Regions from separate parts of the Geobacillus sp. PK12 genome, predicted to be linked through region 1. Evidence: predicted binding sites of a transcription regulator. Region 1 holds the regulator's gene; each other region holds the start of a gene.
The links. The regulator LexA, encoded in region 1, represses DNA repair genes until DNA is damaged. The targets are predictions, from matches to a motif close to CGAACATATGTTCG.
Positions count from the first base shown of each region.

Region 1 (3,676 bases):
CAGCCAGCTGGAGAAAGCGCTTAACAACAAAATTATGTTTGACGGGTCGTCGATCGAAGGATTTGTCCGCATTGAAGAGTCGGATATGTATTTGTATCCGGACTTGGATACGTTCGTCATTTTCCCGTGGACCGCAGAAAAAGGGAAAGTCGCCCGCTTTATCTGCGACATTTACAACCCGGACGGCACGCCGTTTGAAGGCTGCCCACGCTACAACTTGAAGCGGATGCTGAAAGAGATGGAGGCGCTTGGCTTCAACGCCTTTAACTTAGGAGCTGAGCCTGAATTCTTCCTTTTCAAGCTTGACGAAAAAGGACACCCGACGATGGAGCTGAACGATCGCGGCGGCTATTTCGATTTGGCGCCGACCGATCTTGGGGAAAACTGCCGGCGCGACATTGTGCTCGAGCTTGAGGAAATGGGGTTTGAAATCGAAGCGTCCCATCATGAAGTCGCCCCGGGCCAGCATGAGATCGATTTTAAATACGCCCATGCGATTAAAGCGTGCGACGACATTCAAACGTTTAAGCTCGTCGTCAAAACGATCGCCCGCAAACATGGATTGCATGCGACCTTTATGCCGAAGCCGATTTTTGGGATTAACGGTTCAGGAATGCATTGCAACCTGTCGCTGTTCCGCAACGGTGAAAACGCCTTTTTCGATCCGAACGGCGACTTGCAGTTGAGCGATACGGCACGGCAGTTTATCGCCGGTGTGCTGAAGCATGCGCCGAACTTTACGGCGGTGACGAACCCGACCGTCAACTCGTACAAGCGGCTTGTTCCAGGCTATGAAGCGCCGTGCTACGTCGCTTGGTCGGCGCGCAACCGCAGCCCGCTCATCCGCATTCCAGCTTCGCGCGGCATGAGCACGCGCATTGAGGTGCGCAGCGTTGACCCGTCGGCCAACCCATACTTGGCCATGGCGGTGCTTTTAGCCGCTGGGCTTGACGGCATTCGCAACAAGCTCACTCCTCCGGCGCCAGTGGATCGAAACATTTACGTCATGACGAAAGAAGAACGGCTCGAAGAAGGCATTGTCGATTTGCCGGCAACGCTCTATGAAGCGTTGGAAAACTTGAAGTCCGATGAAGTGATGATTCACGCGCTCGGCAAACATTTATTCGAGCATTTCGTCGAAGCGAAAGAAATCGAGTGGGATATGTATCGGACAACGGTTCATCAATGGGAATTGGACCAATATATGGAACTCTACTGATTCATAAAAAAGCTGCCCCGTTTTTTTCAGGGCAGCTTTTTTATGGGCGCAGGCCGGCACGAGTCAGTCGAACAGGCGATAGACGCCGATCACTTTGCCGAGAATCGTGCAGTCGCGGACGATGATCGGCTCAAGATGGGCGTTTTCCGGCTGCAGGCGGATGTGGTCTTTTTCCTTGAAAAACCGCTTCACCGTCGCCTCGTTGTCTTCCGTCATGGCGACGACGATGTCGCCGTTGTTGGTCGATGACTGCTGGCGGACGATGACGTAGTCGCCGTCGAGAATGCCGGCTTCGATCATGCTGTCGCCCATCACTTCAAGCATAAACAGCTGCTCCTCGCCGGCGGCGAGCCGCTTCGGCAGCGGAAAGTAGCCTTCGATGTTTTCCACCGCTGTAATCGGTTGACCGGCCGTCACCTTGCCGATGATCGGCACCGAGATGATCTCCTCTTTTTCTCTCTCCTTGGCCATATCGTTGTCCAAAATTTCAATGGCGCGCGGCTTTGTCGGGTCGCGGCGGATGTACCCTTTGCTTTCTAGGCGCGCGAGATGCCCGTGGACCGTCGAACTTGACGCCAGTCCAACCGCTTCCCCAATTTCCCGCACCGACGGAGGATAGCCTTTTGTTTTTACTTCCTGTTTAATAAACTCTAAAATTTGCTGTTGTCGTTTTGACAGTTTCGTCATGGTTTCACACCTCTCGCCACATCATTTGCCTTCATTATACCATGCGGAAGACGAAAAAACAAACATAAGTTCGAGTTTTTTTATTGACACAAACAAATGTTCTTGACTATAATGAAGGAAAGCGAACAAACATTCTAGAAAGGGTGGGGAGAATGGGGAGAACGTTGCTGCACTATGTTTTGTTTTCATTTTTGTTTGCGCTCGTGTTGGCAGGGTTCGTTTACGCCAGCAGCCCGGTCGATAAAAAAGAATACGTGACGATCACGGTCGCTCCCGGCGATACGCTTTGGGGGCTGGCAAAACAGTACGAACAGGAACACCATATGCCGCCTGATGAGTTCATCCGCTGGGTCGTCGATGTCAACCATTTGCCGAGCCCGCGTCTTGCCGCCGGTGAACAAATTGTCATTCCTGTGTTAAAATCAAAGCAGGGCGGCTCGGTGGCCGTCAATCAGTGATGGAAAGAAGGGATTGGCCATGAGGGCGGTCATTTACTGCCGAGTCAGCACGGACAAAGCTGAACAGGAAACGTCGCTCGCGAGGCAACGAGATGAGCTCGAGCGACTGGCGGCCGAGTGTGGATTTGAAGTCGTTAAAGTGATCGCCGAGCAGGCGAGCGGTTATGAAGCCGACCGCGACGGCGTGTTGGAGCTGCTTTCGCTTTGCGAGGAAGGCGAGGTCGATGTGCTGCTCATTCAAGATGAAACGCGGCTTGGGCGCGGCCATGCGCGCATGGCGGTGCTGCATTGCTTGAAAAAGCAAGGGGTGAAAATATACAGCGCCAGCCACCGCGGGGAGATGCCGCTGTCGGAGGCCGATGAGATGGTGTTATCCATCATCGCGATTGTCGAGGAGTACCAAAGAAAAATACATAACGCCAAAATTAAGCGTGGCATGCAGCGAGCCATCGCCAGCGGCTACCGACCGGAGCGGAACCTAAGGCGCCGGGGCGAAAACGCCGGGCGCGATCGAATTGATCTGCCGGTTGAGGAGATCGTCCGCTTGCGCGAGCGCGGACTGACGTTTGCCGATATCGCCGCGACGATGCGAAGCTTCGGTTACGAGGCGTCCAAGGCGACCGTCCATCGGCGTTACCAGGAATATATGGACGAGCAACAAAGGCGGCGTTGATCGTGTACTGCGCCTGACCCTAAAGCGGCGAGCGGGCAAAGGAAGCCAAGATGCCATCGTTGCCATCTTCCCGGTTGATCAGATAAGATAAAACAGAGTGAGAATATGGCAGATAGGAGAAGATGATCAATGCTTGCCAAACATAAATTAGCCCGCATCAATGAACTGGCGAAAAAAGCGAAAACGGCCGGCTTGTCGGCCGAAGAGGCCTTCGAGCAAGCGAAGCTGCGCCGTGAGTACATTCAAGCGTTCCGCAAGGCGATGACCGATATGCTCCATACAGTGACCGTCATTGACCCGAACGGCAACGACGTGACGCCGAAAAAATTAAAGGAAAGCCAGCGGCGGCGCTTCCATTAAACGGTCGAAAGAGGGGTGGCTCGGAAAATAACGTTGTACAAGCCGATCGATTTTCTATATGATAGTAAATGACACCATGTTGATGAAAGGGAGGAAGACGATGGCGCATTCAATCGAGGAGTTGGCGATTACGACGATTCGAACGCTGTCGATTGACGCGATCGAAAAAGCGAAATCCGGGCACCCGGGCATGCCGATGGGCGCGGCGCCGATGGCGTACACGCTTTGGACGAAATTTATGAATCATAACCCGGCGAATCCAAACTGGTTCAACCGCGA
Region 1 covers NZ_SDKL01000056.1:14,872-18,547, forward strand. Annotated here, with positions in the region: gene glnA (type I glutamate--ammonia ligase) at 1-1,219, shown strand, start outside; gene lexA (transcriptional repressor LexA) at 1,283-1,906, opposite strand; gene yneA (cell division suppressor protein YneA) at 2,059-2,364, shown strand; gene ETR37_RS15365 (YneB family resolvase-like protein) at 2,384-3,037, shown strand; gene ETR37_RS15370 (DUF896 domain-containing protein) at 3,167-3,397, shown strand; gene tkt (transketolase) at 3,498-3,676, shown strand, end outside.

Region 2 (3,676 bases), on a different contig from region 1:
GGAAGCAGCTTTCAAGGGAGAAAAGAAGGAACAAAAGCCGTCATTGGCATCACCCATAAAGCGCCGATCGCCATTGAACCAGCCAATGAAATTTACGTATTTCCAACCGCCTCTCCGCGTGACTCCCGCTGCGTTTGGCTCTCGCACATGCACGTTTATCGGTATGAGCCTGCCAAATATGAGCGGACCATCGTTTATTTCCGCAACGGAAAAAGCATATCCCTCGATGTTTCCTGCAAATCGTTCATCAACCAGTTATACCGAACGGCTCAACTGCGGACAAAATTATCCGAGCGGATGGAAGCGAGGGAGCGCAAACTCCAATACATATTTCGCATGCAGCAAGAAAAACAGAGTTAGCTGAATAAATTGATAAAAATGGTTTTTCCTAAAGATGAGTTCAAATTAGGCGCCTGGACGTGTAAAATAAAGATATAAACGGCATTTGAATGGGGAATAGACATGGATATGGAAACAATCAAACAATGGTTCACGCTCGACAGCATCCTTTCCCTGCTCGAACAATACCGCTCTTTCGGCGTGCTTCCCGGCATCGCAGCGACGTTGCTTGAGTCGTTTTTTCCCATTTTGCCCATGTTCGTCTTCGTGATGGCGAACGCAGCGGCGTTTGGACTATGGAAAGGGTTTCTGATCTCTTGGCTAGGCGCTTCACTTGGCTCGCTCATCGTGTTTTGGCTGACGCGGAAAGTGGGGCAGAAGCGTTTTTTTCACTTTGTCCGCCGCCACCCGAAAGTGCGGCAGTTTATGCATTGGATTGAGCGACACGGATTTGGTCCGCTGTTTTTGTTGTATTGCTTTCCGTTCACCCCATCGGCGCTTGTCAATATTGTTGCCGGACTGTCGCGCATCAGCCGCCAGCAGTTTGTATTGGCGGTGCTGCTAGGAAAGATGATCATGGTGTTTACCATCAGTTTTATCGGCTATGACTTGAAGGCGCTCATCCGTCAGCCGCTGCGCACGGCGATGATCGCCGCAGTCGTTCTGTTGCTTTGGTACGCCGGAAAACGGGTGGAAGCGCGATTTTCGTTGACGGAAGAACAAGGCGGCGAGGAGGGCGGGGAGTGACCAAGCAAAAAGAAAAACGAGGCCGCCGATGGCCATGGTTTGTTGCCGTTTGTGTTGTCGCCACGCTTCGGTTGTTCGTGTTCAGCAATTACGTGGTGGAAGGAAAATCGATGATGCCGACGCTAGAGAGCGGCAATTTGCTGATCGTCAATAAGCTTTCCTACGACATCGGGCCTATTCGCCGGTTCGACATTATCGTTTTTCACGCCAACAAAAAGGAAGATTACGTCAAGCGGGTTATCGGCCTGCCTGGCGATCGGATCGCGTACAAAAATGACATCTTGTATGTCAACGGAAAAAAAGTTGACGAACCGTATTTGCGCCCGTATAAGCAAAAGCTGCTTGACGGCAGGCTGACCGGGGATTTTACGCTTGAGGAGGTGACCGGGAAAACACGGGTGCCTCCCGGCTGCATTTTCGTTCTTGGCGACAACCGGCTTAGCAGCTGGGACAGCCGCCATTTTGGGTTTGTCAAAATCAACCAAATTGTCGGCAAGGTGGACTTTCGCTACTGGCCGTTTAAACAGTTCGCCTTTCAATTTTAACCTTAATCTCGAAAGAAGTCTTCCGCTTCTATAACGAAGTGAAGCTTCAGAGACCAATAAATGGATCCTTCGAAGCGAGGTTGTTCAGTCGTCCGACAGTCGCTGACATGTCGGCTGGATCCACAAAAAGAAACAAACGTTAACGTTTCAGATTGCCTCTATATAACCCGCGGCCGGAAGGGCGTTTTTTTCTTCCCAAAAGCGAACATACGTGCTAAAATAAAACAAATAAAGGAAACGAATGGTGGTGGATACAATGTCGCTGCGGTTTTTGCTCGGACGGTCAGGAAGTGGGAAAACGGCTGTCTGCCTCGAAGAAATTCGCCGCCAGTTGCAAGAGGATCCAAAAGGAAGGGTGATCGTCTATCTCGTTCCGGAGCAAATGACATTTCAATGCGAATACGCGTTGATACATACCGAGGGAGTGGACGGGATGATTCGCGCCCAAGTGTTCAGCTTCACCCGTCTCGCTTGGCGCGTGCTGCAGGAAACAGGCGGCATGACCCGGTACCACATTCATGATGTTGGCGTGCAGATGATGATCCGCAAAATTATTGAGCAACGCAAACAAGAGCTGAAACTGTTTGGCCGCGCGGCGGACAAACATGGGTTTATCGAGCAGCTGAACGAAATGATCACCGAATGCAAACGGTATTGCCTGACGCCGGGCGAACTCCGCCGACATGCTGAGGCGTTCGAGGATGGGCCTGATCAACCGGGCCGCCGCTTGCTCGCTGACAAGTTGAGCGATGTCGCGCTTGTGTATGAGGAACTTGAGAAAAGTCTTTCCGGCCACTATCTTGATTCGGAAGATTATTTGCGCTTGCTCGCTGAGCATATTCCGCGCTCAAGTTATTTGCGGGATGCCGATATTTACATCGACGGCTTTCATCATTTCGCGCCGCAAGAATATATGATCATCGAACAGCTTCTTCGCCATTGCCGGCGCGTCACCGTTTGTTTGACGATCGACCGCCCGTATGACGACGGAATGCCGGACGAACTTCATCTCTTTTATTTGCCGGCGCAAACGTACCGCCAGCTGAGGGAGTTGGCGCTAAGCAATGACATTGCGATCGAAGAGCCGATCGTGCTTTCGGCCAACCGACGCCATGAAGACAGGGCGCTCGTTCATCTTGAGGCGCAATTTCACCGACGCCCGTTGCTTCCATATGGTGCAAAGACCGATGCCGTCCATCTTTATGAGGCGTCCAATCGCCGAGCGGAAATCGAAGCGGTCGCACGCGAAATCATCCGCCTTGTCCGCGATGAAGGGGCGCGCTATCGCGACATTGCGCTGATCATCCGCCAGACGGAGGCGTACCGCGATCTGGTAAAAACGGTGTTTTTTGATTTTGGGATCCCGTATTTTATGGATGAAAAAGAACCGATGCACCACCACCCGCTCATTGAACTCGTGCGCGCTGCCTTAGAGACGGTCGTGACGCGTTGGCGATATGAAGCGGTGTTTCGGGCGGTGAAAACGGATTTGCTTTTTCCAACGGACGGCGATCTGCACATGTGGCGCGAGGCGGCCGACAAGCTCGAAAACTATGTGCTTGCTTACGGAATCAAAGGGGATAAGTGGACAAACAATGAGCGCTGGGCGTATCGGCGCTATCAGGCGCTTGACGGTTTGAACGTACCACAAACGGATGAAGAGCGGCAGTTTGAGGACATGCTCAATGAATGGCGCGAGGCGTTGGCCGCTCCGCTTCGCCGGTTGGAGCGCCGTCTGCGCCGGGCGGAGGACGGACGCGGGTTTTGTATGGCATTATATCTGTTTTTGGAAGAATTGCAGATTCCAAAAAAACTAGAGAAAATGAGCGCGCAAGCGGAAGCGGACGGCCGCCTCGTTGAAGCGCGCCAGCATGAACAGGCGTGGAACGCCGTCGTCGATTTGCTTGACCAATATGTAGAAATGCTCGGGACAGAATCACTGCCGCTCGCTGAGTTTGTCAAGATTATCGAGGCTGGGCTCGATCGGTTGGAGTTCTCCCTTGTGCCGCCGGCGATGGACCAGGTGATCGTCGCTCAGCTTGATC
Region 2 covers NZ_SDKL01000002.1:87,977-91,652, forward strand. Annotated here, with positions in the region: gene ETR37_RS00875 (competence protein ComK) at 1-360, shown strand, start outside; gene ETR37_RS00880 (TVP38/TMEM64 family protein) at 463-1,086, shown strand; gene lepB (signal peptidase I) at 1,083-1,631, shown strand; gene addB (helicase-exonuclease AddAB subunit AddB) at 1,888-3,676, shown strand, end outside.
Region 2: the regulator LexA is predicted to act here: its motif matches at 1,834-1,847, upstream of addB (helicase-exonuclease AddAB subunit AddB).

Region 3 (3,676 bases), on a different contig from region 1:
AGCGTTTCGGTCATTGACGGCCGCTTGCACGGGAAGGGAAGCGGCAGGAAATTCAACCGCATCGCCTTCAAACAGGACAAGCTGCTTCGGAATTTGCCAATATTCCTTCATCGGTTTGGAAAAGGCGATGGCCGTCAATATACCAAGGAGAAGCACTCCTGCGATTTTTCGCGCCGTTTCTTTATTCAATGTCGTCCACTCTCCTCGCTCCCGCCTACACCATGCAAAAACGGTTACAGTTTTAATTTTGCCTGAACCGGGGAAAATATAATCGCCCTGTCGATAAAAAAGCTGCCCGGAATTGGATGGACTTGCATCCGGACAGCCGCGCGGCTTTTTGCTTATCTTTATGAAACACCGTAGTTCTCTTAAGGAAAGCGAGCGCCAAGTGAGAACAGGCAGGCGGAATCGGCCCGCTTTGAGAGGGATGCGCCTCCCCTCGACGAACAGGGGAAACAGGAATCAATGTTTCATTTTCGCCGCCAGTTCCAACAGCTCTTTGGCATGCCGTTTCGTCAATTCCGTCATCTCGACGCCGGAAATCATCCGCCCGATTTCTTTCACTTTCTCCTCCTCATTGAGCTTCCTCACGACTGTTTTCGTCCGTTCCCCATCCGTCTCTTTGGCGATCAACAAGTGCGTGTCCGCCATCGCAGCGACTTGCGGCAGATGGGAAATGCAAAGCACTTGCGACTGGCTGGCGATGCGGTAAATTTTTTCCGCCATTGCCTGGGCGACGCGTCCGCTGACACCGGTGTCGACCTCATCAAAAACAATCGACGTCACTCCTTGATGTTTGGAAAAAATCGTTTTCAACGCCAGCATAATGCGCGACAGCTCGCCGCCGGAAGCGACTTTGACGAGCGGTTTTAACGGCTCGCCGACGTTCGTCGAAATGTAAAACTCGACGACATCGATGCCGTCTTCTTGGAACCTAACCGGCACGCCGTCGACCAAGGGGGCGTCAAGCGATCCTTCGCGCTTGGCAAATACGATGTCAAATTTCGTTTTGTCCATGTACAAGTCTTTCAGTTCTTGATGAATGCGCTCAATCAGGCGCTGGGCATATGTTTGCCGAACAGCGGTGACGTTTTTCGCCTCCGTAAGCAACTCGTCCGTCACCAGAGCGAGCTGCTGCTTAAGCTCATGCACATGCGTTTCGCGATTTTCGATTGTCTCGATTTCCTCGGCGATCGTCTCGGCATAGTGCAAAATATCGGCGATCGTCGCCCCGTATTTTCGTTTGAGCTGCCCGATTTCCGCGAGACGGCTTTCAATGGCATCGAGCCGCTCTGGGTCGTACTCCATCTCCTCAATTTGATCGCGCAGCTTGTACATGACTTCCTCGAGCAAATAGTAGCAGTTCGACGTCGTTTCATGCGCATCTTTGAGCGCTGCATCCATGCCTGCGACGTCATCGAGATGGCGCATCGCCTCCCCGATCGAATCAAGTCCGCGTCCCTCTCCGGAGAGGGCCTCATAACTTTTCTGCAGCGCGGTATAAATTTTTTGAAAATTGACGATGCGAACTTTTTCCTCCATCAGCCGCTCGTCCTCGCCCGGCTCGAGCGCCGCCTGTTCGATTTCGCGCAACTGAAACGTCAACAAATCAAGCCGGTGCGCCATTTGCTGTTCATTTTCGCTCAGCTTTTTCAATTTTTTTCCGAGCTCCTCATACCGCTCGTAGACGGCGCGGTAGCGAGCAAGCGCCTCTGCTGCCTCTAGGCCGCCGAACTCGTCTAAAAGCGGCAGATGGCGGGACGGATCCATCAGTTCTTGATGTTCATGCTGGCCGTGAATATCCACAAGCGTCGCCCCGATGTCGCGCAGCACCGCCGTCGTGACGAGCTTGCCGTTAATGCGGCAGACGCTTTTGCCGTTGGCGAAAATATCGCGGCGCAACACGATCATGCCGTCGCTGGCGTCGATGCCAACGTCTGCGCATTTTTGCCAGCATGGATGGCGGTCATCATCAAGCAAAAACAGCCCTTCGATTTCCGCCTTTTCCGCCCCAAAGCGGACAAATTCAGCGGAGCCGCGTCCGCCGATCAACAAATGAATCGCGTCGATGATGATCGATTTGCCGGCTCCCGTTTCGCCGGTTAACACCGTCAGCCCTTTGTCGAACGACAACGAGAGCGACTCGATAATGGCGAAATTTTTAATCGACAGCTCGGCGAGCATTTCACCACTCCTTGCCTGTCCGATTCATTCCACTTTTGATTATAGCACATATGTTCGAATTTGCAAACGAGGACCGCCCTGTCGTTCCGTCCTTGAACGCAGAACGGGAGCTGGGTCGGTCCTCGCCTAGAGCATGGACAACAGCTGGTCGGACACTTTTTCCGCATCTTTCGGCGTCCGGCAAATGATCAGGCACGTATCGTCGCCGCAAATCGTACCGACGATTTCGTTCCAATCCAAATTGTCGAGCAAGACGCCGACGGCATGGGCGTTGCCCGGCAACGTCCGCAACACAAGCAAGTTGCCCGTTCCGTCAAGCTTCACAAACACATCAACAAGCGCCCGCTTCAGCTTTTGCAGCGGATTGAAGCGCTGGTCGGACGGAAGGCTGTACTTGTAGCGTCCGTTGGCCATCGGCACTTTGACGAGCTGCATTTCTTTAATGTCGCGCGAGACAGTCGCTTGGGTGACGTTAAAGCCAGCTTCTCTCAGCCGGTCGACAAGCTCGTCTTGCGTTTCAATGTCATGGTTCATAATGATTTCGCGAATTTTAATATGCCTTTGCCCTTTGTTCACACTGCGCCACCTCTTTGCTTGCAAAATGCCACGCTGTTGTTTCCCGCCTCTATTCGCCATGCCCCTCTGTCCTGTCGCCACGTAGATGGGCGTGCGCCTCACGTACGATATGTGCGATCGGCATCGACAGACGGTTTTCCCCTTTGCGATTTTCTCCCGAATAAACGGCGTGAAGCAAAAACTCAATGTTGCCATCGCCGCCGGTAATCGGTGAATACGTTAAATGAAGAACATCGAACCCTTCCGCACAGGCGAATTGAATGATCGATTCGAGCACTTCCTCGTGAATGTTCGGGTCGCGAACAATCCCCTTTTTGCCGACCTTTTCCCTGCCGGCTTCAAACTGCGGCTTGACGAGCGCAATCACATCGCCGCCCGGCACCATGACCGTCTTGACGACCGGCAAAATGAGCCGCAGCGAAATAAACGAGACATCGATGACAGCTACTTCCGGCAGCCCTTTCGTAAACTGATCCGGCGTCACGTAGCGGAAGTTCGTCCGCTCCATCACAACGACGCGCTCGTCTTGACGCAGCTTCCAAGCAAGCTGGTTGTAGCCGACATCGACGGCATACGTCAGCTTCGCCCCATGCTGCAAGGCGCAGTCGGTGAAACCGCCGGTCGACGCGCCGATGTCAAGAACAATTTTATTTTCCACGCGAATATGAAACTCGCGCAACGCTTTTTCCAGTTTCAACCCACCGCGGCTGACGTACGGAAGCGGGTTGCCTTTCACCTCAAGCGGAATGTCAACCGGCACTTTTTCCCCGGGCTTATCGAGTCGAACGTCGTTTGAATAGACAAGCCCGGCCATGATCGCCCGCTTCGCCTTTTCTCGCGTTTCCGCCAGCCCTCGTTCGACAAGCAGCACATCGAGCCGTTCTTTTTTTCCTTTCATGTCTCAAGCCCTTTTCTG
Region 3 covers NZ_SDKL01000013.1:157,796-161,471, reverse strand. Annotated here, with positions in the region: gene spoIVB (SpoIVB peptidase) at 1-189, opposite strand, end outside; gene recN (DNA repair protein RecN) at 463-2,184, opposite strand; gene ahrC (transcriptional regulator AhrC/ArgR) at 2,311-2,760, opposite strand; gene ETR37_RS06960 (TlyA family RNA methyltransferase) at 2,810-3,658, opposite strand; gene dxs (1-deoxy-D-xylulose-5-phosphate synthase) at 3,662-3,676, opposite strand, start outside.
Region 3: the regulator LexA is predicted to act here: its motif matches at 2,228-2,241, upstream of recN (DNA repair protein RecN).